DNA from 3 places in the Sporosarcina beigongshangi genome. Region 3 is predicted to be linked to each of the others. Evidence: a T-box and tRNA genes for the amino acid it is inferred to sense, from the RefSeq annotation. Region 3 holds a T-box; the other regions hold tRNA genes.
The links. The T-box of region 3 lies ahead of argS (arginine--tRNA ligase). A T-box ahead of a tRNA ligase gene usually reads a tRNA of that ligase, here a tRNA-Arg.
Positions count from the first base shown of each region.

Region 1: it has a tRNA-Arg gene. The T-box ahead of argS (arginine--tRNA ligase) is inferred to sense a tRNA for this amino acid. The anticodon was not compared.
Region 2: it has a tRNA-Arg gene. The T-box ahead of argS (arginine--tRNA ligase) is inferred to sense a tRNA for this amino acid. The anticodon was not compared.

Region 1 is NZ_JAWLIR010000032.1:67,127-78,003, reverse strand. It holds gene gap (type I glyceraldehyde-3-phosphate dehydrogenase) at 1-608, opposite strand, end outside; gene R2B77_RS14325 (sugar-binding transcriptional regulator) at 701-1,732, opposite strand; gene R2B77_RS14320 (glutaredoxin family protein) at 1,995-2,222, opposite strand; gene clpP (ATP-dependent Clp endopeptidase proteolytic subunit ClpP) at 2,406-3,005, opposite strand; tRNA gene R2B77_RS14310 (tRNA-Arg) at 3,196-3,267, shown strand; gene R2B77_RS14305 (HPr family phosphocarrier protein) at 3,773-4,030, opposite strand; gene whiA (DNA-binding protein WhiA) at 4,056-5,000, opposite strand; gene R2B77_RS14295 (gluconeogenesis factor YvcK family protein) at 5,037-6,014, opposite strand; gene rapZ (RNase adapter RapZ) at 6,019-6,909, opposite strand; gene R2B77_RS14285 (NUDIX hydrolase) at 6,906-7,388, opposite strand; gene trxB (thioredoxin-disulfide reductase) at 7,613-8,563, opposite strand; gene R2B77_RS14275 (tetratricopeptide repeat protein) at 8,802-10,325, opposite strand; gene R2B77_RS14270 (acyltransferase) at 10,421-10,877, opposite strand, start outside.
Region 2 is NZ_JAWLIR010000002.1:213,713-224,589, forward strand. It holds gene nagA (N-acetylglucosamine-6-phosphate deacetylase) at 1-604, opposite strand, end outside; gene R2B77_RS01585 (hypothetical protein) at 987-1,163, shown strand; gene R2B77_RS01590 (glycosyltransferase family 2 protein) at 1,636-2,937, opposite strand; gene R2B77_RS01595 (hypothetical protein) at 2,934-3,725, opposite strand; tRNA gene R2B77_RS01600 (tRNA-Arg) at 4,075-4,148, opposite strand; gene R2B77_RS01605 (metallophosphoesterase) at 4,224-4,718, opposite strand; gene R2B77_RS01610 (XTP/dITP diphosphatase) at 4,725-5,327, opposite strand; gene rph (ribonuclease PH) at 5,327-6,085, opposite strand; gene racE (glutamate racemase) at 6,185-6,979, opposite strand; gene R2B77_RS01625 (MarR family winged helix-turn-helix transcriptional regulator) at 6,989-7,396, opposite strand; gene R2B77_RS01630 (helix-turn-helix domain-containing protein) at 7,757-7,978, opposite strand; gene R2B77_RS01635 (acyl-CoA thioesterase) at 8,052-8,495, opposite strand; gene sdhB (succinate dehydrogenase iron-sulfur subunit) at 8,698-9,477, opposite strand; gene sdhA (succinate dehydrogenase flavoprotein subunit) at 9,483-10,877, opposite strand, start outside.
Region 3 is NZ_JAWLIR010000006.1:188,340-199,216, forward strand. It holds gene R2B77_RS05385 (ABC transporter permease) at 1-428, opposite strand, end outside; gene R2B77_RS05390 (betaine/proline/choline family ABC transporter ATP-binding protein) at 425-1,555, opposite strand; gene R2B77_RS05395 (response regulator transcription factor) at 1,803-2,486, shown strand; gene R2B77_RS05400 (sensor histidine kinase) at 2,505-3,542, shown strand; gene R2B77_RS05405 (ABC transporter ATP-binding protein) at 3,703-4,479, shown strand; gene R2B77_RS05410 (FtsX-like permease family protein) at 4,466-6,442, shown strand; gene argS (arginine--tRNA ligase) at 6,609-8,273, opposite strand; T-box leader at 8,327-8,532, opposite strand; gene R2B77_RS05420 (DUF3231 family protein) at 8,631-9,128, opposite strand; gene R2B77_RS05425 (MBL fold metallo-hydrolase) at 9,396-10,253, shown strand; gene R2B77_RS05430 (hypothetical protein) at 10,403-10,591, shown strand.

The sequences.
Region 1 (10,877 bases), on a different contig from region 3:
TCAGCAGCTGCACGTGCACGACGGTAGTCGCTGTGTGGCAAGTCTAGGATTTTTTGGTCATTTGTATAAGAGTGAACAGTTGTCATCATACCGCGCTCGATACCAAACTTATCGTTCAATACTTTTACAATTGGTGCAAGACAGTTTGTCGTACATGATGCATTCGATACGATTGTATCATTTGCAGCATCGTATGTTTCATGGTTAACACCCATAACAAGCATTGGAATATCGCCTTTTGCCGGAGCTGACAAGATAACACGTTTCGCGCCCGCTTCAATGTGCTTGTTAAGTCCTTCGCGGTCTGTGAATACGCCTGTTGAATCGATAACAACATCTATGCCAAGCTCTCCCCATGGTAGATCTGCAGGGTTTCTTTCAGCGTATACTTTAATATTTTTACCGTTCACAACTAGGCTATTGCCTTCAGCACTGATTTCTGCATCGTTAACACCGTGTACAGAGTCATATTTCAGAAGGTGTGCAAGCATTGCTGCATCCGTTAAATCGTTGATTGCAACGATTTCGATTTCCTCTTGTTGCAAAGCCTCGCGGAATACTTTACGCCCAATACGTCCAAATCCGTTAATTGCAAGTTTCATAGCCATAATAAATTACCTCCGAGTAGTTTTTTATATTTTTTAAAACATTTATCCACTTTTACCTATTCCCTAAAAATTAAAGCCTTAATCCTAAAAAATTATTTATTGATGAGCAGTTTCAGCATTTCATTTGCCGCACCTTCATCTGTAACTAAAATCGTTTGTTTCGGTGCGCTTGCCATATAAGCCAAAATGGCTTCTGCTTTGCTACCTCCACCAGCCACCGAAATGATAAGTGGAACTCGCTCTAAATGGCTCGTCTGAATACCAACTGTACGAAGTCGATGAACGACATTACCATCTTTGTCGAAATAATAACCAAATGCTTCACCAATAGCTCCATTTTTTTGAAGCAATTGCTGTTCCTCGTCTGGCGAATTACGCAAGACAGCCATCGTTTGAGCATCTCCGATTCCATGAAGAACACAATCCGCAGTTTCATAAAGGGCAAGCATCTTCACAACAAACGGCTCATTGCGAAATGCTTTTTGCGCTTCTTCACTTAACGACTCTGGGTAATAAAACGTACTATACGTTCCCCCACACGCTTCAGCGAAGGAAGCTGCGATTACATTTGCCTGTAAGCCGATATCGTCTCCGACACCGCCTCGCGCGGCGATAAAAAACTGATCCGTTGTGTCACTAAATTTTTCGATATGCGAGGGAATCGCTGCAATTGTACTCCCACCAGTAACGGCTACAATTTTGCCTTCTCCAATTTTGGAGCTGAATTGTTTCGCCGCCTCCATGCCTAACAAACTTTTTGCAGTAGAGTCACTGTCCATATCACAATTACCAGAAACAACCTTGACAGAGCGAATGCCTAAAAACTCCGTTAGCTTTTTAGCAAGCGATGCGCGACCCGACCAGTCTTCCATAACAGACTCAAGCGTTTGTAACACTGTGTTACCTTCAACTGTAATCGAGGCACCTTCTTTTGCCACATGAATAAGATTCTGAGCCCGTAGAATATCCATCATCGTTCGTGTTTCTCGTTCTGAAAGACCAGCAATCTGACCAAGTGGACGCCTTCCGATTGGACCCGACATTTTGATGAACTTCAATATTCGGTATCTTTGCTGCATAAGCTCCATCATTTCAGGTACGAGTTGCCTTTGCGCTTCCATCATAGTGTTCAATTGTTCCTCCTTTCAGTCACAAGGACATATGTCGTCCCATAGAACTGAAAAATGTCCCACGTAGAACAAAAAAATATTTACAACCTAATTGTATACTATCTTCTGTCACTAATCAACAATAACGTTTTGTTTTCAAAATCAATTACGCCCGGAGGCTTTCTCTGAATTCGGCGGGCATTTGGGCATCCCCTAAATAGGGGAACAAAACCGCATTCATTCCGCCACCTACAAAGGTAGTTTCTTTCTGCTGAATTCAAAATAAACCAACGACGTCTATATAACCAATTGCACCATACAATAATACTGAGTCGTCTTTCTCAATAACTGGAATCATTAGCATATATTTTTCATGACTCACATCGTCCATTTCAATATTAATTTCGTCCCACGTAAGTGGAAAATCCTCCTGCGCTAGTTTCATCATTGCTTTTGCTTCCTCACAAAGATGGCAGTTTGGTTTTGTGTAAAATGTGACATGCATTGGAAACACCTCTAGAAATTTAATATACTTTTAGTATAGATGAAGAATGTGTGGTGTGCACAAGATACTGCTTCATATAAAGTGAACTTAGTGATTCCATTGAAGTCGCTGCGGTGCTAGGTAGCGATGGTTAAGTTTTGAAATTAAAAAAGCCGACCCATAAGCAGATCGGCTTCATTATAATTATTTTACTTCCTTCATATCACTGCGTGCGATAATATGGTCAATTAAACCGTATTCCTTTGCACGTTCTGCAGTCATAAAGTTATCGCGATCAGTATCTTTTGCAAGTACTTCAATCGACTGTCCTGTACGCTCTGCAAGAATGCCATTTAGTTTTTCACGTAGGAAAAGAATACGCTTTGCAGCAATTTCGATTTCTGTCGCTTGACCTTGTGCGCCGCCAAGTGGTTGGTGAATCATCACTTCTGCATTTGGAAGGGCATAGCGTTTCCCTTTCGTACCCGCTGCAAGAAGGAATGCCCCCATTGAAGCTGCCATACCGATACAAATTGTTTGAACATCCGGCTTGATGAACTGCATTGTATCATAAATTGCCATACCAGCTGTGATACTTCCACCTGGGCTATTAATGTAAATTGAAATATCCTTTTCTGGATCTTCAGCTTCAAGGAAAAGAAGCTGCGCAACGATAGAATTTGAAACGTTGTCGTCAATTCCACTACCAAGCATAATAATTCTGTCTTTCAATAGGCGGGAATAAATATCATAAGCCCGCTCCCCACGACTCGTCTGTTCAATTACTGTAGGTATTAGATTCATTCCATTTCCTCCTTCAAGGTGGATAGTGTTTTCAGTCTGTTGAAACATAGATGTGCTTCAACTGTAATTTTATCATACATAGTATGGTCAACGAAGGTCAAATATAACGCTTCTAAAATAACTATTGCATTCGGCTGACTGCATTAGTATAATGGAATTTGTCTGCTACAAGGCAGTTTATGCATATTGAGTCCTCGTGGTGCAATGGATAGCACGCAAGCCTCCGAAGCTTGAAATGTGGGTTCGACTCCCGCCGAGGGCATTCTCACCCGTCATTGTGTACGTACGCAATGACGGGTATTTTATTGTTTACAAAAGTATTATTCATTTGTAGCTGGGAGTGAATAAGTTAGATTTCCGTCTTTGTTGGACACTTTGCCGAAATGGTTGCACACTCTTTCACTTTCGTTGGACACTCCCCCCAATTGGTTGCACACTTCGACGATTTCGTTGCACACTCCACCCTTTGTTGCACACTTTGACGAAATGGTTGCACATTTGCTCACTTTGGTTGCACACTCCGCCCTTTGTTGGACACTTTGACAAAATGGTTGTACACTCTCCCACTTTGGTTGGACACTCCACCCAATTGGTTGCATACTTCGACGATTTCGTTGCACATTTGCTCACCTTGGTTGCACACTTTGACTAAATGGATGCACAGTTGCTCACTTTGGTTGCACACTCCTTCAAATGGCTGCACTTCCCAAAATAAAAAACCGTCTCCAACTATCGTATGACGATAAGAAAACGGCTGGGATGGTTATTTATTTTTCATTTTCAACAAGGACCGAAAGTGTACTTAGTGCCTGTTCCTCGTCAATGCCTTCAGCAATGAGTGTGACAGATGTGCCGCGCGCGATTGCGAGGCTCATAATCCCCATAATACTTTTCGCATTAACTTGACGATTCTCTTTCCTCAAAAATACATCCGCTGTAAAACGGTTTGCCTCCTGGACAAAAAGTGCTGCTTGCCTTGCTTGTAATCCTGATTTCAACTTTACTTCCACTGTTTGTTCTGCCATGTATTCCCCAACTCCTATCTATTTGTCAGCTTCCAATGCCCCCGTTACGGAGATTTTCTGCAATTTCCTCTATTTTTCTTAAACGATGGTTCACGCCTGACTTACTTACCGCCCCGCCTGAAACCAATTCGCCAAGTTCTTTTAATGTAATATCCTGATTGTCCACACGTAGTCTCGCGATTTCTTGTAATCTATCTGGCAATTGCCCTAATCCTATTGTGCTCTCGATAAATTTTATGTTTTCAACCTGGCGCTGGGCAGCCCCAATTGTTTTATTCAAATTTGCGGTTTCACAGTTCACAAGCCTGTTTACGCTGTTGCGCATATCACGGATAATCCGTACATCCTCGAATTTCATCAACGAGACATGCGCGCCGACGATGCTTAGAAAGTCCGATATTTTCTCTGCTTCCTTCAAATAGGCAATATAACCTTTTTTGCGCTCAATCGTTTTACCGTTGAGCTGATATTTATTCATCAATTCTACGAGCGCTTCGCTATGTTCCTTGTAAATCGAAAAGATTTCAAGATGATAAGAGGATGTCTCGGGATTATTCACCGAACCACCCGCAAGAAAAGCACCTCTTAAATAAGCACGCTGACAGCATTTCTTTTTTACGATTTCGGGTGATATTTCATTTTTAAATTGAAATGTTCCCGTTAAAATGAGTAGATCTTCCAGAAGCGGCTTAGCACCATCCCGTATTCTACAAATATATACGTTGTTTTTTTTCAAACGCATTTTTTTCCGAACAAGTAATTCTACTTTATAGGGATACAAGCGTTTTAAATTTGAATACAAACGCCTTGCAATCGCAGCATTTTCAGTTTGCACATCTAGGCTTAGTTGTTTATTTGAAAAGGACAGTGCGCCATTCATTCTAATGAAAGCCGCAACCTCCGCCTTTATACAACAATCATCTGCCTCAATCTGCGTCATTTCTTTCTTTGTCTCTGAAGCAAAAGACATGATTTTTCAAGTCCCCTTTCCCGGCGACGATCACGTCTAATCCGTTTTTATAGCACTATCTATATAATCCATGAGCAAATTTGCAACTTTTTCAGAATCATGCATCACATTTTTGCCATTCACCAATGCCATATTTTTCACAATGACATCAGGGACAAGTCGTTGAATGTTCTCCAAATCATTAATAACAGACCACGGTGGCTCCGTTTGCTCCTTCTTGCCTAACAGCGCTGCAATATCGGCACCATTCAATAATACCGCATCGAGGAATGCTTCACCTGCGTGATCATATAATGCCTGGACATGCTCTGATGCCGTATAACGATACGTTTCTCCTGCTTGTGTTGTTAAATTACCAATATATATTTTTTTTGCCTTACATGCTAGAACAGCCTCACGAATCGCTGGAACGAGTATTGTCGGTAAAATGCTTGTGTACAAACTACCTGGACCAAAAACAAGTAAGTCCGCTCCCATAATTGTATCGACCGTTTCGGGAAGTGGCTCAGCTTCTTGGGGTGACATATACACTTTGCGGATTTTCCGACCATATACCGGAATTTTAGACTCTCCTGTTACAATTGTGCCATCTTCCAATTCAGCATGCAATGTAATCCGTTGATTGGCAGCCGGTAACACTTTTCCTTTAATATTCAGCACGCGACTCATTTGCTCGATAGCACGTGCGAAATCACCTGTAATATCCGTCATCGCAGCAAGCATTAAATTACCTAGTGAATGCCCTTTCAAATCCTCCGAAGACGAAAAACGGTATTGAAACATCCTTTCAATAAGGGGTTCAACATCTGAAAGCGCTGCCATGACCTGACGGATATCACCCGGTGGGGGAATATCATATTCGTCAAGAAGTCTACCCGAGCTTCCTCCATCATCCGCTACAGACACAACTGCCGTCAAGTCAATATGATGACTTTTTAAACCGCGCAATAACGTAGACAATCCGGTTCCGCCACCGAAGGCAACTACTTTTTTCAATTTACCGGATCGAGACATGATGTCATTCCTTTCTCTTTTCAATATCTCGATGCGTTATGAGCGTCCGGTATTCATCCTTAAATCTCGCTCCGAAAAATTCGGCTAGCGTGACTGAGCGATGCTGCCCTCCCGTACAACCGAATGCGACGACAACTTGTGATTTGCCTTCATTTTTATACTGCGGAATTAAAAACTTAAACAAATCGGATAACTTTTCAATGAGGATTTGTGTATCGCTCCACTTCAGCACATAGTCGTACACATCCTTATCAAGTCCCGTCTGCACCTTTAACTCCTGAATATAAAAAGGATTCGGTAGAAAGCGTATATCGAACACGACGTCAGCATCTATCGGCATACCATGCTTAAAGCCGAATGAAATGAAGTTTACAGTAAAGCCAGCGCCTTCTTTTGTAGAAAATTCGGCCATAATTTTTTCGCGCAATGCCCTTGGCTTCAAGCCCGACGTTTGATAAATAGAGCGAGCCCTACCTTTCAATTCTGTTAGCAAAAGGCGTTCTTTGCGAATTCCCTCTAGTGGTAATCCCCCCTCCGCTAAAGGATGCGAGCGTCTCGTTTCTTTATAGCGCCGAACGAGCGTCTCATCATCTGCATCGAGGAATAAAATACGAGAAGACACACCTTCCATCCGAAGCAAATCATCGAGCGCACCAATGAGCGAATCGAAAAGGTCCCCGCCCCGCGTATCCATAACGGCCGCGATGCGTCTCATACGATTTTCCGACTTCATCATAAGGTCAAGGAACATGACTAATAATTCAGGAGGCAAATTATCTATACAATAAAACCCAAGATCTTCAAAGCTTTGCATCGCTACTGTCTTACCTGCACCTGACATGCCTGTAATAATGACAATTTCCACATCGCTATTTGGTGTTTCTATTTCCGTCATAGTCCATCACCTTCCTTTGATCGCTGAATTTCTTCCTTCAACAATTTAAAGTCTTCCGTGTAAAAAAAAGTACCATACTGGATGCCCTTTTGCGTGACGGCAAACAATAAATTTGTTCGATCTCCTTCTGCCATTGGAAGGGTTTGTAAGCTTTCAACAGGATGCCATTCAAGCACCCCTTCTGTTGTCGTTTCAAATGGAATTCCAATTAGATCACGTGCCATAAATGTATAGAGCATCCACTCATCTAAAACGCGCTGTCCAGCATCATCCATAATAACCATTGTGTAAACGCCCTTTAAATGTGGTTCAACAGCTTCGGTACCCGTTTCTTCTAAAAACTCCCGCACTGCCGCTTCATACACCGACTCGCCAGGGTCCATTTTTCCTCCGGGCGCTACATACCAATCGCGACGTGGTTTTTTTAATAATAATACTTGACCGTCTTTCACAACGACTAAGTTTGCGATTTTTTGCATTTGTCCATCCTCACCTTTTTAAGCGCATGCATTTAGTATACAATGAATTGAAGATAAACAAAACGAAAAAGGAGGCCACCCACTAGGATATTCTAGTAGATGGCCTTTTTTGTAAGTAGCTATATCAAAAGGGGGGTCAATTGATACTACTAGTATACCTCTAAGATGTTGCATTCCTGTTACAAGCATATTAAGGTTACGTTAAAATATGCCAAATCGATCAATTATGCTTTAGCGCCTAGCTTTTCCATCAATTCTTCGACATATTTTTGAACGGCTTGTGCAGCAATACTGCCGTCACCTGTTGCTGTCACTACTTGGCGCAATAATTTCTCACGCACATCGCCAGCCGCATAAATTCCTGGTACAGACGTTTCCATAATGTCGTTCGTCTTGACATAGCCGTTTTCATCAAGAATTCCTAATTTTTCAAAAGGAGCTGTTAATGGATCCATTCCAATATAGACGAACACGCCATCTGTCTCAAATTCCTTTTCTGAACCATCAATCGTTGAAACAAGCGTAACAGAGCCAACCTTACCGTCTTTGTCGTTCACTTGTTTAACCGTTGAATTCCACACAAAGTCAATCTTGTCGTTCGCAAACGCACGATCTTGAAGAATCTTTTGTGCACGCAACTCATCGCGACGGTGAACAATCGTTACTTTGTCTGCAAAGCGTGTTAAATACGATCCCTCTTCAACAGCAGAGTCACCGCCACCGATAACGACAAGCTCTTTTTTGCGGAAGAATGCACCGTCACAAACCGCGCAATAACTTACACCACGGCCAGTCAAATCATTCTCACCTGGAATACCCATTTTTCGATATTCCGCACCTGTTGTAATAATAATGGCACGCGCTTTATATTCTTTGCCACCCGCAACAATCGTTTTAAAGCTTTCGCCATCAATTACGTCTGTCACATCGCCATATGCATATTCAGCACCGAACTTCTTCGCGTGCTCAAACATTTTTGTAGATAAATCCGGACCTAAAATCGTTTCAAATCCAGGATAGTTTTCGATTTCCTCCGTGTTAGCCATTTGACCACCTGGTATTCCGCGTTCCAGCATCAACGTCGATAAATTCCCACGAGATGTATAGACAGCGGCTGTCATGCCGGCAGGTCCCGCACCAATAATAATGACATCATAGATTTTTTCGGTTGTCATATAAATTTCCTCCTTGAATCAATTACACCTCGGTGTAATTTGAATGAACAGAAAGTTTGTATCTCACACTCATTCAAATTAACTCTTACCAAATCGTATAAGATTGGCTAACACCATTCAACTTTTCTGCTTGGCATGAAAAGCGAATGGCGCCTTTACACAAGGAATGCAGTCTAAGTCCGCCGCATCCTGTGAGCCTCGGAGCATCAGAAACCCTTTGCTAGACACAAGTAGTCAATTACGCATCAAAATGTGGCAGAAATTCGATCAATTCCTCCACATACTTCGTTAATGTTGGAACGGATATACCAAACTCGCGTGCAATTGCCGTTTTCGTAACGCCTGAATAACGCGATGATTGGAACATATAATCAGCTGCAGCTGCAAGTGCAGATGGATTACGGAACAAATAAGAACGGCTTAGCCCCGTTTCACAAAGTGTAAACCACATTTGAAAAAGATGTGTCGCTTGTTTATCCAACGGTCGGTATTTCGAATAAAGCAAATCCGTCGTTTCAAGTGCTCTTAAAAACGATTTATCAAAAATCGTTGTCGGCATGAATTCATAATCGATTCCACTCGCCAAGAACAACTGCTCCAAATTACTTAATTTATCCATATCAATATAAGAAGGATGTGAAATAATTTCTTGTTTATGACCTGACTTACCAAGCAAATAAAATCCAAACATCCGCTCACTTCTATAACTGTTTTGAATTTTGTCCAACAAAAACTCCCGATCCTGTTCAAGCGAATCGGCTTGAATATCTGATTGAACATCCTTCCATGGCTCATAGCCAACCTTCGTTGGATCCATTTCCACTAATGTTGTATATGCTTCTCTTGCCACTTCCTCATGGCCGGAAAAGTAGGCACAATGCGATAACCAGAAATAATAGCCTGCATCTCCTTGAAAACCACGCTTCTGCAAGCTCCGTAGCCAGTCATAAGCCTCTTTATGTCTACCTACCAGTGCAAATGTCGCCCCGAGCTTGTAACGATGCTCGAATTGATAAGGCTTAATCTTCACTAACAAATCAACAAGCGACTCTAATTCCTCTTCTTTTTTTTCGTAATAATAAAAGACCGCAAGATTGCAGAGTGCGTGTATATTCCCTTTGTTTTTACTTAAAATTTCATGCAGCAGCACACTTGCCTGCTCGGTCTTACCTACATAAAAATATGCTAACGCCAGGTTATTGTAGGCTGCCCAAAACTCTGGGTAATCCACAATAATCGACTCCAGCAGTTCTACGGCTTCGTTAAACTTACCTGATTCCATAAGACTTCGTGCTTTCTCCTGAAGAAAATAGACTTCACCATCAGGCATTTCATCTTCTTGAAAAAAGGGTTCTTCCTGTTCTGCAAAGTCGATAATTTCCATCGACTCATCTGCAAATGGACCATCTGGGCTGAGCTCGATATACTTTTCTGCATACATTCTAGCATCACGCAACATCCCCAGATGTGCATGCACTTCCGCCAAATAGAAAATAATTTCCACTTCAAGAGGGGCAATTGTATGTGCAGTCATCAGTATCTCATGAGCTTCTTCAAAACGACCCTCCTCCATGACGAGCACACCATATTGCATGAGGATATCGGAATCATTCGGACTCAATTCCGTGGCCCTTTTCAAATATTTATGCGCATCATCAAAACGGTCACGCTGCATCGCTTGAAGTGCTTTATTATAATAAAACTCACCGTCTGGAATGAACGAAATAATTTTTTTATCCTGCATCTTACGTTGTTTGTCCAATCATATTCCCCCGAAAAAATAAGAAGGAACGCGCTATACGTTCCTTCCCGTATTGTTGCCTATTATAACATAACTTACACCAACGCAATTCGTTTTCAATTATTTTGCTGACGCTCTCTCATCTGTTCTTGCGTAAAGATGATAGCTACCGGATTTCCACCCGCAAAGACACCTGGTGGAATATCTCGGTTAACGAGAGATGCTGCAGAAATAATTGCCCCGTCACCAATTTCCACACCCGGAAGAATCGTCGTATTCGCTCCAATCAACACATTTTTTCCAATTACAACATCGCCAATACGATATTCATCGATCAAATATTCATGGGCAAGAATGGTAGTGTTAAAACCAATAATTGAGTTATCTCCTACTTTAATTCGCTCTGGAAACATAACATCTGGCATGACCATGAGCGCAAATGAAGTTTTTTGTCCCACTTCCATTTTTAAAAATGTCCGAAACAGAAAATTTTTCACCGGAATAAAGGGTGTATACCTAGACAATTGAATCACTGCAAAGTTTTTTGCCACCTTGAAAAACGATACTGTTTTG
Region 2 (10,877 bases), on a different contig from region 3:
TTGCATCCGTATGACCCAAAGACGCTACGACACCACTCTTGGTCACCTCTTCAATAAATGGAAGCCCATTTTCTAATTCTGGCGCAACCGTCACAAGTTTAATACGATTGCCACTAAGTTCTTGCCACTTGTTAAAGAGATCCGAAGAAGGTGCAATCATATGCTCAACCGGCTGTGCACCTGCTCTTTTTGTCGATACGAAAGGTCCTTCCAGATGAACCCCTAGCATCTCAGCCTGCGTTTCATCCGCAGTAAAAAGACTCGCATTGTGTAACGCAGCGGAAATAGCTTCGTCTGACTGCGTCATCGTCGTCGCTAAAAAACTCGTTGTGCCTTCACGTGGTAGTGCACTTGCAAATCCGTTCAACGCCTCTGGTGTCACATCCATTGTATCAAAGCTGGACGCTCCATGAATATGCACATCTATAAACCCAGGGACCACAGTCCAATTTTTACCCGTCGCATCAATATGAGCATCTGCCACCGCCGCAATAGAAGCCGCAACCTCTTTAATTTTACCATCTTCTACGAAGACATCACCTATAAATTGTGATTTTTTTGCATCTGCAATCGTAATATTTGAAATTAATAACGATTTTCCCACTGGATTTTCCTCCTTATGACAAACTAGAAAAGTAATCAAAGTATTCCCTACTTTAATATCGGTAATCTTATAAAACTTCATTTCCACTATACACCTAGTTGGTATAGTTATCTAGACCAATCGGATGTTATGTACAATGTAAAACAACCGATTATCCATTCAATATGACGACGAATTGATTACTGAAATAGTGAGATAATTGAAACTTTTAACTCGATCATTACGTATATTAATTAACGCTATTCAATTAGGGATAGTATCATTATTTTTACTTTCGGTGTTTACGACTGACTTTTTTGGATTCTTAGGATGATAAAAAACATGGTATAAGTGGTACATACTTATCGCTGTAATCATTTATATTGAAAAGGGAGGGAATGCTATGCATTGGATTTTCTGGGGTTCTATTGTAGCTTTTCTTGTAGTCATCAACCTTGTGGATTTTTTGACTGGGCGGAAATTTAATTTTAGTGAAAAGGAAAAGTCATTAAATCAGAACAGAGCGGGAGCAGATGCTCTCCGAGAAGTAGGACGTTTTGATCACAATAATATGCCTTAAATTTAATGAGACTCTTTTGCGCTTCGACAAACGGGTTGGTTTAATAAGAATGGGACTTTGTATAAATCAATTTCATAATAATACTATTAAAAAATAAAATGTGCATGTTGATTTCGCTTCAGGCAGACGTTTCCACGGGCACGGCTTGAACCAATCGAACAGTGTTGGGTTCGATTTGCCGTATTCCTGCGTTTTTTACAGAAATTAAGGCATCTTGCTCTCAACGCTTCGCTTTTATTTGCAAAAGCCGCTCCTTGTGACGGCTTTCAATGGAGTCGCCACCTTATGCTACAATCAACGAGATTAGTCTTTCATATCGACGAACAATAAAATGATAAGATTTTATTGTTCGTCTTTACTTGTAATAGGAGCGATTATGAAATTGGCTTACATATGCAGAATGAAGAATTCGTTTGTTTTGAAGATAATTGCTGAAGAGTGATTCATGGATACTCAAATTCAGCCTGTCTCCTCATTTCACTTTGAATCTCGTTGTTTTATCCCATCCAATCATTTGACGTTTTTTCTTGGCTTTGATGTAAAGGACGAAACTGCGCACGAATAAATAGGTGAATAATTGTGCATACGTGAAGTACATAATGACGCTGACAAAAATGTTGATTGGCGAGAAGGTCTTTTGTACCGCTTGAGCAGAGAACAGTTGCGCTGTGTAGACAACATAAGCTAGATACCAGATGAACAAAAGCGGATATGTGTGCTCAATATGAAAAAAATCAAAGATTCCGAGAGCGAACCATACATAAGAAATAATCAAGAAAAGCCAAAATACGACGTAGACAAGCAACTGGTGTATTGAATGTACAAGTAGCTTCCCTTTGAAATAATCCGGTTCCGTCAACGTTTTCTCCACAATGTATAAATTCCCCTGTAACCATCTTGTCCTTTGTTTCAAATAGACCGATAATGTCTCTGGCTCTTGTTCCCATGTGACTGAATTAGGGACGATTGGTAAATAATATCCTTTTTGTGTAATCCGTAAAGTCAATTCCGCATCCTCAGCAATGGCGTACGGATCATATCCCCCCAGTTCCTCAATAACAGAACGCTTCACTAACATATTGGTTCCAGTCAGTGACCCTGTTTTAAACAGTTGCCACCTGCCTGATTGCATAAGCAATTGAAATACTTGAAATTCAATTGAAATCATCCGAGTCAACCAGGTTGCGGATTCATTGAATGTGCGGACATATCCGACAGCCCCTGCTGCTTTCGGGTTTGTTTCACTGATTGCGACAAGTTTTATAAGCGCCTGTGGGTCAGGTTGATTATCTGCATCGTAAACGCAGTAATATTTGTTTTTTGAAATACTTAACCCATAATTAAGTACCCTCGACTTACCTCGGGGATCTCCTGCCGGCACCTTTATGTGGTGGACATTACGGAACACTTCTGCGAAAGCACCAACAATTTCCCCTGTATCATCGGAGGAATTGTCATTTAGTACGTATATTTGCAGTTCACCGGGATATTCTAAAGCTATCATCGCTTCGATAGTGTTTTTAATCACGATTCCTTCATTATGTGCGGGTATTAATATATCGACGCCTGGGTAAAAATCCAACACTGGAGTTATCTTCGTTTTCAAACGATTGTAGATTCCTGCTAGTGTCAAGATAGAATAATAGGACAACAGGGTCATAAACAATGCAGTCGTGAAATATAATAGCATCTTCACATTAAAAATAGATGCACCAATAAGAGCTGCAATGAATAAAATAAAGGCCGTAATCAAAATGAACACCCTCTTGTTCATTCTAACACCTCCAGTTCGTCCAACCGCTTTTGGCCATCAATCTTATATATCGACCACTTAACTTTTTCGATGACCCCTTCCTCCAACTGGTCATACACTATTTTCAATAAGCGTCCCTTAGCTATTTCATACCCATGCTCGTCTGTATTTTGCAGTAACACAACAAGTGTTTTATCATCATACTGCCCAACCAAGTCGAAGTTTTTACGCAAGACGGAATATAATATATCAGCCAAAGTAAGAAGTAGACGCTTGCGAACAGTCCTGTTCATTTGCGAAAAATCGATGCGTATATAAAAACCTGTTTCTTCCCTCCTTGCCATTGTTGATAGGATGAATGTCGTTTGTTTTTCAAATTCTCGTTTGGTTAATATCCCTTCACGTAAAATATATTCTTCTAGTTGAAGAATTCGAGTCTTTAGTATTTGATTTTCACTCCTAAACTGGTAAACATACTTAGACAGACTATATAGTGCAAAGAGATGTAATAAAAATGCAAAGTGCAAGCCGATACCAATAGCCTGTTCAAAAGGACCCCATCCATCTTTAAATGCAAGAAAAAGAAAATAGAATACCGTCACTAGAGTAAGCGTAACATAGTAAAAAAATGCCGTTCTATCAGTAACGATGAAAAACAGTACTGAAAGTAATCCAAAACCAATGTAATAGTAGGATGATACTTTATCGAATGATACATAGAGCATTGCCCACGCAGTAACCAACCAAATGATTGATGCAACAGGCATTTTCAAAAGATTCCACTTGATAAGACCCTTCACTAAAATCACCACCCTCCTTGTTTGCATTCCCTTATCCGCAGACTTAAAAACATCATTCAGTAAAAGTTTCCAGATTCTCATTGTACTCAGAATTACTGCAATACCCAGTATTTAAAATGATTAAAAGTAAAGCTATTTGACACAGGTAGAGTCTTGTAGAAAGTTACTTCTTTAATCGACTTCAAATAATCACCTGCATCCAGGGAAATGAAGGTATGAATCATCTGTAAAATTTGTGTAATAACTTTTCAAAACCAAACCAATGCTAACTAAATTTCTCCACAAAACAAAAATACCTGAAACATCGAATTAACAATGTTTCAGGTATTTTTCAAATGAACCCTATTTTATTACTGTACGTCCCAGGAGGGATTCGAACCCCCGACCGACGGCTTAGAAGGCCGTTGCTCTATCCAGCTGAGCTACTGAGACATGCGCTTAAAGACTTTCTATCCTTAAGGACAAGCTTTAGTATAAATTCTATTGTAACAAAAGTCAACGCTATTTTTAACTATTTTTTATTTCTTTTTCATCAACCGTTTCATGCTGCATATTTTTAAATAATACTCGCACTGTTTCTTCCCATTCTACAACGGCGTACGTTGCTTTTTTACCGCCGCGTGGCTGAACAGTGCTTCCCGGATTTAAAAATAAAATCCCATCTTTCATCTCCGCGCCGTACAAATGCGAGTGACCAAACAGCACAACATCAGCCCCAAGCTCTTTCGCACTATAATAAAGCCCCATCAATGATGACCTCACATCATGCTCATGCCCGTGAACGGCTAAGATCTTTTTCCCCTGTACATCGACTAAAACGGACGGTGAAAACTGTCTATCGCGATCGCAGTTACCACGTACTCTATACATGTTATGCAAGACCGGATCGTCAAATGACAATTCACTATCTCCACAATGAAAAATAGCATCCGCAGGCAATGCAGAAACGGCTTTCACCGTTTCCCTATCACCGTGCGAATCACTCATGACAACTAGTTTCATTCGTGATCACCTACCCTCCATAAATTGCGGTAGCTTCACTTTCAACTTCGCTAGCGCAGACCCGCGATGTGAAATCAAGCTCTTCTCTTCAGGCGACAATTCAGCCATCATGCGCTCCTGCTGCGGAACATAAAAGATTGGATCGTAGCCAAAACCATTCGTTCCTTTTCGCTCCGTATGAATCAAACCTTCACAACTGCCTGAAAACGTCTCTGTTTCAATACCCGGACCTGCAACAGCAAGCACGCAACGGAATCGAGCTGTACGACCGTCTGTAGGCACCGTCTCAAGCTCGTTAAGCACTTTATCGATATTGGCATCATCACTCTTCTCCGTACCCGCATAACGCGCAGAATAAACGCCAGGAGCGCCATTCAGTGCATCAATTTCAAGTCCACTATCATCTGCGATGACGACTTTGCCAAGCAAGCGAGCAACCGTTTCTGCTTTTAAAATCGCATTTTCTTCAAATGTGACACCCGTTTCTTCAACGTCAATTGCCTCATCCAAATCATTCAACGTTAATACGTGTACACCAAATGGTCCGAACAGTGCCTCAAAGTCTTTTGCTTTCCCAGCATTATTCGTTGCAATGAGTACTTCCTTCATCATTCAGCCACCTCTTTTATCCCAATTAACGCGGCAATCGCACCAAGCGCTTCTGTTTGCACCGTAAACAACTGCTGTATCCCTTGTTCAGCAAGCGTCACTAGCCCATTCATTTCATCACGCGTGAATGTAGACTCCTCACCAGTTCCTTGCAGCTCCACAAACGCACCTGCACCAGTCATCACAACATTCATATCAACGGCAGCCGATGAATCTTCGACATAATCGAGGTCGAGTATTAGCTCGCCTTCCGTCGTCTTCCCGACACTCGTTGCCGCTAAGAAATCAGCAATTGGGAAAACAGCTAATCCTTTCACTTCATGCAATTTCGCAACTGCCATCGTCATTGCTACAAATGCACCTGTAATCGACGCTGTACGTGTTCCTCCATCCGCTTGAATTACATCACAGTCAATCCAAATCGTCCGTTCACCAAGCGCCTCTAAATTAGTCACAGCACGTAGTGCACGCCCAATAAGACGTTGAATTTCCATCGTACGCCCACCGACCTTACCTTTTGAAGACTCACGCTGTGTACGCTGTCCAGTAGCACGTGGCAGCATGGAATATTCCGCCGTCACCCAACCTTTACCACTCCCACGTAAAAAATGGGGAACGCGCTCTTCTATCGTCGCCGTACAAATTACTTTTGTATTTCCAACTGAAATTAACACAGATCCCTCAGGATGCATTAAATAATTTGTTTCAATTAGTACTGGCCTGTTCATATCAGCCACTCGCCCATCATGTCTCGTCATCAAAATCCTCCACCATTCATTTTGCGTATCCATCTTATCATAACCTATTTCATATGCGTAAAAACTCGAAATACCCGATAGCGGGCATTTCGAGCTGTTTCACAACATAATATGTCTAACATCGGGCTTTTTAATCGCTAACCAATCCTCAACAATCGACAAAAACTGCTGCGTCTGCCCAGTCGTATAAAAAATTGGAGCGACTTTGCTACTGTCATCACGCGTGATATTTTTTGACAACAAAATACGCTCAACATCAAACACTGTCTCCACTGCCGATGAAATAATTTGAACCTTGCTCGGTAAATGCGCTTGAATATGGTGCTGCACGAGCGGATAATGCGTACACCCTAGAATGGCCACATCAAAATCCTTCCCCGCAAGCCCCACAAGCCCTTTCTTCACAACGCCACTCGCATTTTCTGACTTATACAGCCCACTTTCAACAATTGGAACAAAGTCAGGACACGCAAGCGGATGAATCGTCGCATTTGGCAACAATGTACGGATTGCATCATCGTATGCATGACTATTGATCGTTCCTACTGTTCCAAGTACTGCAATTTTACCCGTTTTTGACGCCTTTACTGCACCTCGGGCACCTGGTACGATAACGCCAATAACTGGGAACGGAAAATGCTCACGAACTTCATCTAGCGCTACAGCCGTTGCAGTATTACACGCAATGATAAGCATTTTTATATCCATCTTAGACAGTGCAGTAGCCATTTCCATTGTAAACTCTTGGACCTCTTGCGTTGACCGCGGTCCATATGGACATCGCGCATCATCACCTATGTAGACAATAGGTTCATTCGGTAGTCGTTTCAACATTTCTTTGACAACGGTTAATCCGCCGACACCCGAATCAATTACACCTATGGGTGCTTCCACTCAAATCCCTCAATCCTTTTTCATCTCTTGATGTAATTTTCTAAGTAGATTAGAAAACCCCTTCACTTCTCCCTCTTCAAAATCTGCCAATACCTCGTCTAAGTAAACGCGGCGCTTATCAATCACTTCCTCAATGACACGCTCCCCTTCACTTAACAAGTGAATCCGAACTACACGGCGATCTTGTTCATCACGAACTCGCTTCACCAAATTATTTTTTTCCATTCGATCTACTAAATCAGTCGTCGTACTAAATGCCAAAAACATTTTGTTCGACAAATCACCAATGGTCATGTCGCCGTGCTCAAATAACCACTGTAATGCAATGAACTGGGGCGGCGTAATTGTATAGTTACTAAGAATTCTACGTCCCTGCTGCTTAATAATTGCTGCAATATATCTTAAATCCTTCTCCATACTCGCCACTTCACTCGAATAGTGTTTAGGCAAATCGCTTTGTTCCGTCAACTAAACCAGCTCCTTGAAAAAGATTACTTTGTCTATTGTCGCCCTTTTTCGCGTTTAAGGCAATACATTTTATCTTGAATCGGCAAATGTGTTTGTACTGAAAGTGAAGCGTCAGCTACAGAAGACTGCCATCTCTATAGGTGTTAAGATGGATATTTGTTATACATTTCATTCAGTGGATGTTCAAAGACCCACTAATTCAAGATAAAACACCCAGCCGATGTTAAGGGATTTTAAAGGAAACCACAAAAAAAACAGCTGCGAAAAGCCTGTTAATGACAGGTCACACAGCTGCTACGTGAGATTGGATTACAGTTGTAACTCGCCTAGTCGCAATAATTCGACGATGGCTTGTGCCCTGCCGGAAACGCCTAGCTTTTGAATCGTGTTCGAAATATGGTTCCGAACAGTCTTTTCGCTGATTCCGAGCCGTCCCGCGATATCTTTTGTCGTATGATCGTCAACGAGCAGATGAAAGATTTCTCGTTCCCTTGCCGTTAGCAATGAACGGTTTTTTGATTCCTCTGTCAAGACGCGCCCCTCCTATCCACTTTCACTCTAAAATATGTGAAGACAAGGTTGGCTGTGCCGGCTACTTGATCATTTAATTAACGAACAACGACTTCTCTTGATCAGTCCAATGAACACCTCTCCCTGTTTCCCTACTAATTTGAACAATCGAGCCTCGCCCAGTGATGACTATGTCATCCTTGGCATTCTTCACCATATAATGAATATCCATCGAGCTATTACCAATCGAGGCTACTTTAACATAAATCGCTAGTGCTTCATCGAAAAAGACCTGTTGTAAATAATCACATTGTAAATCTGCCACAACTGGTATCGTAGCGCCCTCAGGATTCAACCAATCATTCATCAAGCCTGCTTTCTTCAAGAACTCAATTCGCGCATACTCAAAATAAGCAAACGCCACCGTGTTATTCAAATGTCCATACATGTCTGTTTCCGAGAATCGCACGGATACCGGTACAGAAAATGTAAATTCCGATGCCCATGTTGTTGCATCTGTTATGTAAGTTGCTCTCATCAATAAAACCCCTTTTCTCATCAATTACGCCTCGGCCTATTTGTGTCCGCCGCTTCACTTACAGCATAATATGTTAAATGAATGAATGTTCATTCTTTTATTCTACCAAACATCTATATACAAATAAAGAACTGCTTGCTTTTCGTTTAAATGACAAAAAAACCCCGCCAGGCGTAATGCCAAAGCGGAGTTAAGACCAAAATCAGTCTACCATATGGTCACTTCCGAAGAAGTTTTTAAACATTTGTACAGTTGTCGCACGGTTCATAGCAGCGATGGATGTAGTCAAAGGAATGCCTTTTGGACAAGCGACTACACAGTTTTGTGAGTTACCACATTCACCAATTCCACCATCTGTCATCAATGCCGCTAGACGCTCGTCTTTATTCATAGCACCTGTTGGATGCGTGTTGAACAAACGAACTTGTGATAGCAATGCAGGACCCATGAAATTCGTGTTGTCGTTGACGTTTGGACACGCCTCTAGACAAACACCGCAAGTCATACATTTAGAAAGTTCATATGCCCATTGGCGCTTACGCTCAGGCATACGTGGACCTTCTCCAAGATCATACGTCCCATCAATTGGAACCCATGCCTTGATTTTCTTCAGAGAATCAAACATAAACTCTCTGTCGACAATCAAGTCACGAACGACTGGGAATGTCTTCATCGGTTCAAGTGTAATTGGCTGAGTCAATTTGTCAACAAGTGCTGTACACGATTGACGTGGACGGCCATTGATAACCATTGAACAAGCCCCACAAACCTCTTCCAGACAGTTCATGTCCCAGTTAATCGGAGTCGTTGCTTTACCTTCTTTATTGACCGGGTTACGACGAATTTCCATTAAAGCAGAAATAACGTTCATATTCGGTCTGTATTCCAACTCAAACTCTTCCCAATATCCAGCAGAATCAGCTGTATCCTGACGACGAACTTTAAATACTACTGTTTTCGTCGCAGTTAGTTGCTCGCTCATTTACGTCATTCTCCTTTCGTCGCGGAGTAGTCGCGTTTACGTGGCGCTACTAGGGACACATCAATCTCTTCATAGTGGAAGATTGGAGCAGATTGTCCGTCGAATTTCGCCATCGTTGTTTTCATGTATTTCTCGTCATCACGGTTCGGGAAATCTGGTTTGTAGTGAGCGCCACGGCTCTCATCACGGTTCAGTGCCCCTAGTGTAATAACACGTGCTAAGTACAACATGTTTTTCAACTGACGCGTAAATGTCGCACCCTGGTTAGACCATTGTTGCGTATCTGTCATGTTGATGTTTTCATAGCGCTCAAGAAGTTCTACGATTTTATCGTCCGTCTGTTGCAGTTTGTCGTTATAACGAACGACTGTTACGTTATCTGTCATCCATTCGCCAAGCTCTTTGTGAAGGACATAAGCGTTCTCTGTACCATTCATTTTAAGCGTGTCATCCCACTTCTGTTGCTCTTCTGCAACTGCTGCATCGAAAATAGTCGATGGAAGTTCTTCAGCAGTACGCTTCAAGCCTTTCATGTAATGAACTGCGTTTGGTCCTGCAACCATTCCGCCGTAAATTGCCGAAAGAAGCGAGTTCGCACCAAGACGGTTTGCACCGTGCTGTGAATAATCACATTCTCCAGCCGCAAACAGACCTGGAATGTTTGTCATTTGATCATAGTCAACCCATAATCCGCCCATTGAATAGTGAACAGCCGGGAAGATTTTCATCGGTAGTTTACGCGGGTCATCACCTGTGAATTTCTCATAGATTTCGATGATTCCACCAAGCTTAATATCAAGCTCTTTTGGATCCTTGTGTGAAAGGTCCAAGTACACCATGTTTTCACCATTGATACCTAGTTTTTGATTGACACAGACGTCAAAAATTTCACGTGTCGCAACGTCACGTGGTACGAGGTTTCCGTAAGCTGGATATTTTTCCTCTAGGAAGTACCAAGGCTTACCATCTTTATATGTCCAAACACGTCCACCCTCACCGCGTGCAGATTCACTCATAAGACGCAGTTTATCGTCCCCTGGGATTGCTGTTGGGTGAATTTGGATGAACTCACCGTTTGAGTAGTAAGCTCCTTGTTGATAAACGATAGAAGCCGCAGAGCCTGTATTGATAACAGAGTTTGTTGTTTTCCCGAAAATAATTCCAGGTCCACCTGTTGCCATAATAACCGCATCGCCTTTAAACGCTTTAATTTCCATCGTTTTAAGGTTTTGCGCTTTAATACCACGACAAACGCCGTCTTCATCTAGAACAACACCAAGGAATTCCCAGTGTTCATATTTCGTTACAAGACCAGCCACTTCATGGCTACGCACTTGCTCATCTAGTGCGTACAACAGCTGTTGTCCTGTTGTTGCACCCGCGAATGCAGTACGGTGGTG
Region 3 (10,877 bases):
ACAGGAAGGGCTAATGGCAGTTCCACTTTAAATAGAATTTGCATACTTGTCATGCCCATTCCTTTCGCCGCTTCAGTCGTCGCTTTGTCGACGTCTTTAATACCGGCGTACGTGTTGCGAATTATTGGCAACAAGGAGTACAGAAATAGTGCCGCGATTGCCGTTTTCACACCAATCCCAAAAATCGGGATCATGAAACCGAGCAAGGCAAGACTTGGAATCGTCTGCATGACACCAGCACCGCCAAGTACGACTGTTGTGAGTTTTGGAACACGAGTAATCAAAATACCGAGCGTAATCCCAAGAGCGATGGCAATGAGCATCGAGAAAAATACAAGTTGAATATGGACGGAAGTTGCTTCAAGCACTTCTTTCCATCTCATTTGTGATTGTTGAGCGAGTTGTTCCCAAATTGTTAAGTTATTCATTGGCTTTCCTCCGTTTCTGTCCACTGGCTGGACATAGCGGATAGCAGTGAACCTCGTGTCACGACACCTAATATTTTTTGATGTTTATCAACGATTGGAATAATACCTAAAGGTGCGTTATCCATCATAATAATAGCGTCTTTAGCGGTAGCTTCCTCGTGTAAGAACGGCTCCCGTGACCCCATAATTTCATCAATCGCTTGAATAGTATCTAGTTTTTTAATCAAATCATACGCGGAAACAATTCCGAGTAATTTATTGTCATCATCGACCACAATAAGGCTTGTAATTTTGCGCTGCCGGATAAGAGAAAGTGCTTTTTCCGGAGAGCGTTGAGGAAGAGAGGTAACGACCGATTCCGACATAATTTCGGTAACTGGCATGAGTTCAGGATTTTGGGTAATTCGATGTTTCCCAATGAACTCCTCTACAAAGCCGTGGGCTGGTTCATGTAGTAATTTCTCTGGAGTGTCCAACTGTAGAAGCTTACCGTCTTTCATAATAGCAATACGATCGCCCATTTTTAACGCTTCGTCCATATCATGTGTCACGAAAACAAATGTCTTATTCAACTTTTTGTGCAATGCACTTACTTCTGCTTGCAGTTGATCGCGTGTTAGTGGATCTAATGCGCTGAATGGTTCGTCCATTAAGATGATGTCGGGATTGCCTGCAAGAGCTCTTGCGATGCCAACACGTTGCTGTTGACCACCTGAAAGCTCCTTTGGGTAGCGTGTGGCAAATATGTCTGGATCAAGACCGACTAAATCGAGAAGCTCGTTGACACGGGCTTTGACTTCCTTAGGATTCCAGCCTTTTAGTTGGGGAACAATCGCGATGTTTTTTTCGATGGTATAGTGGGGGAAAAGACCAATTTGTTGAATGACATAGCCTATGTTTCTACGTAATTCTGACGGATTATAGGAATTGATATCTTTGCCGTTGATAGAAATCGTTCCACTTGTATGTGGTTCCATCTTGTTAATCATTTTCATCGTTGTCGATTTACCCGAACCACTTGGTCCAATCAACACGAGAAATTCACCTTGCTGAATATCAAAGCTGACAGATTTTACAGCTTGGAATCCATCACCATACACTTTGCTTACGTTTTCAAATTTTAGCATACGTACCTCCTGTAGTTTTTAAAAGAAGAAAAATATTTTTAAAAGTAGATGAAAAAATAATTTCTACTCAATAAAAAAGAAGCTCTATTTAGCTCCAATACTTGCTGGAACAATGCCTCGTATATACAGTATATCATAAATCGTTAAATTTTGCACTATTTACACTTGTTTCTATTATACGCTCTATTTATTGCTCGGTCGCAACAATTTCAATTAGAATGGACGAAGGGAAGGAAGTGTATCGTAAATGGATATGACGATTTTCATTGTTGAGGATGATGTCGCGATTTTTAATTCATTGAAAGAACGGCTTGGACAATGGTCACTTCATGTAACAGGACCAGATGATTTTCATGATGTTATGGGGGCTTTTGTTCAAGAGAAGCCGCATTTGGTGATGATGGATATTCAGTTGCCTGCCTACGATGGTTTTCATTGGTGCCGTGAAATTCGTGCAGTGTCGAAAGTGCCCATCATTTTTTTATCATCCCGTGATCATCCAATGGATATGGTCATGGCGATGAATATGGGAGCGGATGATTATATTCAGAAGCCGTTTCATACAGATGTGTTGCTGGCGAAAGTTCAAGCGATTTTACGACGTACCTATGCCTATGGGGAAGAGACGTCAGATGTACTGGAATGGAATGGTGCAATCATTGATATGAAGCGTGGTATTATTCGAAAAGATGGGACGGAAGTGGAATTGACGAAAAACGAGTTTTTTATCTTGGCAGTACTCGTCCAATCGACGGATGAGATTGTATCGCGTGACGATTTGATTCGCAAACTGTGGGATGATGAACGGTTCGTCAATGACAATACGCTGACTGTCAACGTGACTCGATTGCGTCAAAAGCTTACAGAGCTTGAGCTTGGCGAAGCAATCGTTACGAAAAAAGGGCTCGGCTATATGGCGGTCACAGTTTAGAAAGGGGCAACTATCCACATGTTCAGAAGTTATTTAAAAGATATGGCTAGCTGGATTAGTTTTTTCTTGTTGTCACTTGGCTTTGCAGATATGATAATTTGGCTTGATCAGGGAATCGACACGAAATTTTCGTCTGTGTTGTATGTGAATATTTTACTGATTATAGCCCTTATTCTATTTGTTTATTGGCGGTATAGAAAAGAAATGACGTTTACAAAAGAGTTAGTCACGTTCACAGGTGGTTCTACGATTGATTGGCATGAAGCATTGCCAGAAAGCCCTTTTAAGCGTGATGAAATAACGAAGGAAGTGTTGCAAGTAGCGGCGTTATCCTTTTCAGAGAAATTGGCTACTATTAAACAGGCAAATGTTATTGAAAGTGATTATACCGCTGCCTGGATACATGAAGTGAAAGCGCCGCTTACCGCGATGAAACTACTAATTGACGCTCATCGAACAGATCCGGCTATTCGCAAACTGGAAGCGGAATGGCTACGCGTCTATCTGTTGATTGATCAACAATTGTATATATCTCGCCTGCCGACCCTCGAATCGGATTATCTTGTAGAAGCTACTGCTATTCAACGATTGGCCGCTGCGGAAGTACGGGAATTGGCTACATGGTGTATGGAGAAAAATATTGCTGTTGAATTTGAAGGGGAAGACGCGAGGGTAGTAACCGATGTTAAATGGAGTCGATTCATTATCCGTCAAATCTTGACGAATGCAGTAAAATATAGCAGTGCGGGCAGTACGATTTGCATCTTAACTAGTATCAAGTCAAATGGTAACGTTGCACTGACCATAAAAGATGAAGGTCCAGGCATAAAATCGCACGATCTTCCCCGCATTTTCGATAAGGGATTTACTGGGGGGGCGGGACGACTTCAAAATGCCGCAACAGGACTCGGACTTTATCTAGCAAAAACAGTGGCGGATAAGCTTGGCATCACTTTGGCTGCAGAGTCAATTGTGAATCAGGGTACGACGATAACGATGATATTTCCGACTGAAAATGAATTTGATAGTATACAAACGCCGAGTAAGAATGGCTAAAAAATCCGTAAAAGTGATAGCTGCTTTTACGTTTTTTTTGCGTGAAAAGCCGAACATGACAACAATGTCACATTACCTCACAAGTTTGTCATGCAAATCGCACGACTGTAGTTTCAAACCGAGGTACGATAAGGACATGAAAAATAGGGAGGCATACAGGATGGACCAACATAAAACCGTTTTACATGCACAAAACGTGCGGAAATCATATGGTGCGCGAGGCAATGTTCAACAAGTATTAAAAGGAATCAATCTCCGTGTCGTTGAAGGAGAATTCGTCGGCATTATGGGATCATCTGGGGCAGGAAAGACAACATTACTCAATGTGCTTGCGACAATTGACCGTGCGACGGAAGGAGCAATCCTCATTGGGGGTTCTGATATTTCCAAGATGAAGGACGCAGAGCTATCCGCATTCCGGCGTGACAAGCTCGGATTCATATTCCAAGATTATAATTTACTCGATACATTGACAGTGAAGGAAAATATATTATTGCCCGTTTCACTAGGGAAAATGAAGAAAAGGGTGGCAGAGGCGGAGTTCAACAGTATTGCCGATATTCTGGGCATTAAGGATCTCGCCAACAAATACCCACATGAGATTTCAGGAGGGCAAAAGCAACGAACATCTGCGGCGCGTGCCCTTATTAATAAACCATCGATGGTATTTGCAGATGAGCCAACTGGAGCGCTAGATTCTAAATCGGCATCATCATTGCTCGGCACGATGGAGGATGTCAATAAGAAGCGTGGTGTCACAATTATGATGGTGACACATGATCCGGTGGCATCAAGCTATTGTAGTCGGGTTGTCTTTTTAAAGGACGGCAATATCTACTCGGAGCTGTATCGTGGCGATAAAACACGACAAGCTTTCTTCCAGGACATCTTGAACGTTCAAGGCGTTCTCGGGGGTGACAGCGTTGACACTATTTGACCTTGTAATTCGTAGTATGCGGAAAAATATTAAGCATTATTATTTGTACTTTTTCGCGCTTATTTTAAGTGTGGTGTTGTACTTTGTCTTTGCGACGCTACAATACGATGAGGCAGTTAGTGCTGGCTCAGGTGCCAAGATGGACACGGCATTTTTGGCAGCAGGTATACTTCTGTTATTCATCGCGGGTATTTTCGTTGTGTATGCAAATGCCATCTTTTTGAAAAGGCGAAGCCGGGAAATTGGTTTGTATCAATTGATTGGCTTGTCGAAAAGCAAGGTTTCCCGTCTGTTAATTACTGAAAACGTATTATTGAGTACAGGAGCGCTCATTATTGGAATTGGTGTAGGCCTGCTCGTGTCGCGCTTGTTTTTACTTTTACTAGTAAAACTTATAGGGTACAAGGAGTTCATTACAGTATCATTTTCATTCATGGCAGTTATTCAAACAATGGTCGTATTCGTGGCGATTATTGCGCTGACATCTATACAAATGCTGTTGACTGTTCATCGAAGCACGCTCCTCAGTTTATTCAATGCTGATAAAAAAGGAGAGCATCCGAAAAAGCCGAAAGCACTTATTTCGGCTGTACTAGCTCTGCTCGGGATAGGGCTTATTGTTTTCGGATATTGGTTGTCAGGCCGCATGTTGGTATCGGGGATTTCAATGCTATTGTTCAATATGTTAGCGGTGCTTGCATCAACCATTTTGGGAACATATCTTGTGTTCCGTGTCACAATTAGTTGGTTGTTTTATCAAATTCGAGTGCGTAAGCAAGGACATCTAGGACTGAGTAACAGTTTGTCGATTGCGCCGCTCATGCATCGTATGAAAGGCAATGCTAACTCGTTGACAATTATTTCGGTGTTGTCTGCGATGACGCTTGCTATGTTGGCAGGCTCGTATTCACTCTATTACTCTACAGAGAAAGAAGCGCGTTATATAATGCCATTCGATTTCATGTTTGAGGATGAAACATCCAAATGGTTTTCAGCTGATGATTTATCGGTCGAGGATTTCGAAGCAGGTTTACAAGAAAGTGGGATTGAGTATACAACTGAAACAATTGAATTACTTGGAGTGGAAGGGACTTATGAAAAAGATGTTTTTCCTGCATTTCTTGACAGAAGTGAAGCAATTTATAATACCTATATTGTAAATGCTGAGCAATTACAACAAGCGGGCCTTCAAGTCGAAACACCACAAGATGGATCCGTCATTTTTCATAGTGCATCCATGGGGGCTCTGGCAAAAGATATAAAGATGCCATTCGAGATGTATATTACTAGTGGTGAAAAAGGAAAAGTACTTACCGCTGTGAAATATGGCGAAGGAGATGTTATGAACGCAAGTTGGGGACCTCAACTAGTAGTGAGTAATGCTGACTTTGAACAGTATAAAAAAACGATGGTTCCAGAAAGTATAAAAGAGATGGATCCAAGCAATATTGTGAAAAATGTTCGGGTGTTCAATATCACTGACAAAGATCAACTCGCTATTGCCTCAGATATCCGCAACCAAAATAGGGAGGATGGTACTTGGGCGTATGGTGTAGATTATTACACGATGTATGAAAGGTCAATACAGGGCAATGGCTTGCTCATCTTCATCGCAGGCTTCCTTGGACTTGTCTTCCTAATCTCGACAGGTAGCATTCTGTATTTCAAGCAAATGACAGAAGCAGAGCAGGAGAAACAAGGCTATGCAACTTTGCGTCAGCTAGGTTTCACAGTGCAGGACATTATGCGCGGCATTATCCGTAAGCAAGTATTTGTCTTTGGCGTGCCGTTGCTCATAGGTTTGCTACATTCGATATTTGCCATTAAAGCCGCGTCATTTATGTTTATGTCTGATATCACTGTGCCGGCTTCGATTGCGATGGGCTTGTACGGATTGATTTATTTAGTGTTTGCTTTCTTGACGGTCGGCTACTATAGGAAGACTGTAAAAGCTGCCCTTTAGGAGGGGAAATTGCCCATGGCGGTGATAAAGTGTCTTAAGACGGTGATAAACCTCTCGATGGCGGTGATAAAGTGTCGCGAGGCGGTGATAAATACATCCGTGCCGGCAATAAGCTCGTTAGCAATAATAAAACACCGGAGTCCAATGTGGATTCCGGTGTTTTCGATTACATTTCCTCAGGTGCTTGCATGCCTAAAAGCTTCAGTGCTTCTTTCAAAACAATTGCCACACTTGAGACAAGCGAAATTCGATACGATCTGTGCGCCTCATCCGACAGTACGTGTACATTCCCATAAAATGAGTTGAAAGCTTGTGCAAGGTCAATCGCATATTTCGCGATGATAGAAGGGTTCAATTCATTTGCGGCACGTTGGACACTATACGGGAACTGTTCAAGCACTTTGATGATTTCCCATTCGAAATCATTTACTTCATCGACTGTAAACAAAGTTGCTTCTCCAGCTTTCTTTAACATAGCACTGGCACGCGCATATGCATATTGGATGTAAGGACCCGTTTCGCCTTCTGTTTGCAGCATGCTTGCTAGGTTGAATTCGATGTCGTGTTTTCTGTGCTGCTTCAAGTCGCTAAAAATAATTGCGCCGACGCCAACCGCTTTGGCAACTTCCGCTTTATGTAACACATTTGGATTTTTCGCTTCGATCGTGGACTGGGCAAGTGCAATCGCATCATTCAAAACCTCTTCTAGCAAAACAATTTTTCCTTTACGAGTCGACATCTTTGTGCCGTCCTTCAAAATGAGTCCAAAAGGTATGTGCTCGATTGTATCAGCCCAGTCGTAGCCCAGTTTGCTAAGCACCTGCTTCACTTGTGCGAAGTGCAGACTTTGTTCATTGCCAACGACATAAAGTGATTTCACAAAATTATACGTTATTTTTCTATCAATAGCGGCGCTTAAATCGCGAGTCGCATACAATGTTGCTCCGTCTGATTTTTTTATCAAACAAGGTGGCATGCCTTCCTCTAGCTCTACGACTAATGCACCGTCCGATTCTATTAACAATTTCTTGGCATTCAACTCGTCGACAATTGGCTCCATCTTATCGTTGTAATAGGCTTCGCCGTTATACGAATCGAATGTAACCCCAAGCAAATCATAAATGCGTTGAAATTCCTTCAATGATTCTGATTTGAACCAATCCCATAGTGCAAGCGCCTCCGCATCCCCGTCTTCTAGGGCTTTGAAAGCAGCTCTGCCTTCAACATTCAGCGAATTATCTAGCTCGGCTTCTTCATGGAAACGAATATATAATTTCAATAATGTTTCGATGGGGGCATTTTGAACTTCTTGTTCGCTGCCCCATTTACGATATGCTGTTAGCAACTTGCCGAACTGTGTTCCCCAATCGCCAATGTAATTAATCTTGACAGTTTTGAAACCATTCTTTTCGAGCAATAAAGCAATCGAGTTCCCAATGACGGTGGAGCGGAGATGCCCCATGGAGAACGGTTTGGCAATATTAGGGGAAGACAGATCAATCGTGACTACTCCGCCATTGCCATCATTATTCGAACCGTAGGCCGTTGATTGAGTGTGGATTGTTTTTAGTAATGAGTCCGTAATGACAGAACGATTAACAAAAATATTCACATATCCACCAGCAGCTTGTGCTTTTGAAATGAGTGGATGATGAATTGCCTTTGCTAGTTCCTCGGCGATGGCCACGGGTGGTTTTCTAAGCTCCTTGGCAAGCGAAAAACAAGGTAAAGCTAAATCACCTAAATTGGTATGGATAGGTCGTTCAAGCATACTTTCGTTTAATAGAATCGGACTAAATTTTTGTAGCACTTGCAAAATATCTTTTTTCATCGCCAACACTCCTCGCATATTTATTTCAATAAAAAAAGCCCCCGTCTCAAATTTAATGAGACGAAAGCTGTGCTTCCGCGGTACCACTCAGATTGCCCGTATAAGGCCGCTTCTTCATAACGGCGAGACACCGGCTTTCCCTACTACATTCAGAAAAGCATCTTCGAAGTGCGTTTCACAAGTATTCTTTACCAGGCTTCCACCGACCCCGATTCGCTGAAAAAGAAATAATTGCTACTCTCTTCGTCAATGATATTGTATGTGAATATAGCAAAACGACGTGTAAGTGTCAATGAGTTACCTAAAGTGATTATGCGTGAATGATAAACACATGACAACAATCGGTAATAATCTTTTTTATTCACGATGAAGCGGTGGTGGAATAATCCATCCTTTTTCTTTATTTAATCGCAACAGCTTTAGGCCGAACAGTGCTCGTTCAACATGATATTTTCCGAACATCGTTGCAATATCCTCTCTGAGGCATTGAGCCATTACTTGGCTGCAGGATACAAGCCCTTGCCCGACATTTATGGACACAGCGGCACTAATTTCAGGATCTGAAAACCTCGCACCAGCGGGAATTTCTTCAGCGTTCGCCTTGGGACGTCCGGGTAAAGAAGGGGGTGGAGCGATGCCATTATCTTTTAAAACCTGTTCGATTTCCTTACATTCGGCTTTCATCATTTTGATGGATCCTTCAAGGAGCTTGATTAGTTCTTCATCACCTGCGTGATTAACAAACGCCTCATACCCACTGATTAATCCATTGTTTGCCCCAATAAATGCCCATATGCCTATTATTTCTCCGTAATGCATCGGTTCATCTTGAGGATTACCATTCATAATGCCCAATAAAAACACTCCTCTTACTGATATTTTTTGGTTCTAACGTGTACGATGTGTAACTTTTAGTTATCTATACGGTAACTATGTGAAAAGATACAAATTCAATTGTATGAGTTATTGTTTTTGTGATATAAAATTGCGCCACTTTGGATTAAGAAGTAAATAAGCTATTGACCTCATTTTTTTCGTGGTAATTCAATCTTTAGCAAGTGGTATAAAAAGTAGGTCTCGTAATAAGCTAATGAGGATCTAGGTCATGAAGGAGGAAGAATTTTGGATAACAATTTATCTTACGGAGAGGATTATAAATTCATCCCTGCAACATCAGTAGAAAGTGGAAACGGGACGGAGGTTCTTCCGGATTTATACAGCTATACCGTACAAATCGTGAACATTGTATTAGTCGGGCATCCAGGTGAAAGGGAATTTGTTTTAATTGATACGGGTATGCCTTATTCAGCTGATAAAATCATCTCTATTACTGAAAAACGTTTTGGCGCTAATAGTCGTCCAGCTGCCATTATTTTAACTCATGGGCATTTTGATCATGTAGGTTCAATTATTGAATTAGTGAAACACTGGGACGTACCCGTATATGCCCATGAACTAGAACTTCCTTTTCTGACTGGCGAGAAGAGTTATCCCAAACCCGATTCCAGCGTGGAAGGGGGGATGATTTCCAAAATGTCGCCCATTTTTCCGATTGAGGCGATTCAACTAGGAAATCATGTACATCCTCTTTCTAAAGATGGAACTGTCCCCTATCTACCAGAATTTCGATGGATTCATACACCCGGACATTCTCCCGGACATGTCTCACTGTTCAGGGAAAAGGATAAGGCCCTTATTGTGGGTGACGCTTTTGTAACGGTTAAGCAAGAATACCTTTATAAGGTATTAACTCAAGAACAGGAAATTAGTGGACCTCCGCGTTATTTAACGACCGATTGGGAAGCTTCTCGGGAATCCGTGGAGAAATTAGAAGCATTGAAACCTGCTGTTGCAATAACGGGGCATGGGTTACCGATGGCTGGTGACCTGTTAAGAGACAGTTTGCAAAGGCTTGTGCAAGAGTTTGACCGCATCGCTGTCCCTGATTACGGAAAATACGTTGATAAAAGTGCTGAATGACTGGCTGGATCGTGACGTTCCCTTAGGCATTCAATGATGGTGTAAGTTGGTAATGAAGAAATGAGGATATATTTCTAGGTGTAGGAAATCCTATTGCTTGTAGGTGGATTGATAAGATTCGCTTAACTATGAAAAGGGAGTGCTTTTACATGAGGGAAGACAGAAATCCGGACCGACAAAATCGATTGGATCAACAGGACCGTCGAGATAGGGAAACCCGAGATCGAGATCGGGAAATCGATAGCGTCGAATTCGGAAACGACTTTTTTAATGACCTTCCAGATCGTACTGAGACTCGGGATAGGAACCCCGAAAAAAACAACGAACGTAAAAAATAATTAAACAAAACCTGTGCCGCAAAATGTAGTAGCTTGCGGTACAGGTTTTCTAAGGATTAATAGAACCGGGAAACTTGTCGCATTCTATCGTGAGGCGGATAGAAGTATATCTCCATGATGCAACACCAGAAGCTGCACTGAAGCAACGCTGGTGTTTTATAGTGTAGAAAAATGAAATAAAAAATCTAGCTAATCTAAACAATATGAAGATAATTTTTTAGATTTTTGCAATTTTGTTTATAACTTTAAAGATGTCTAGAACAATGCCGATGAAGACGGTTGTGAG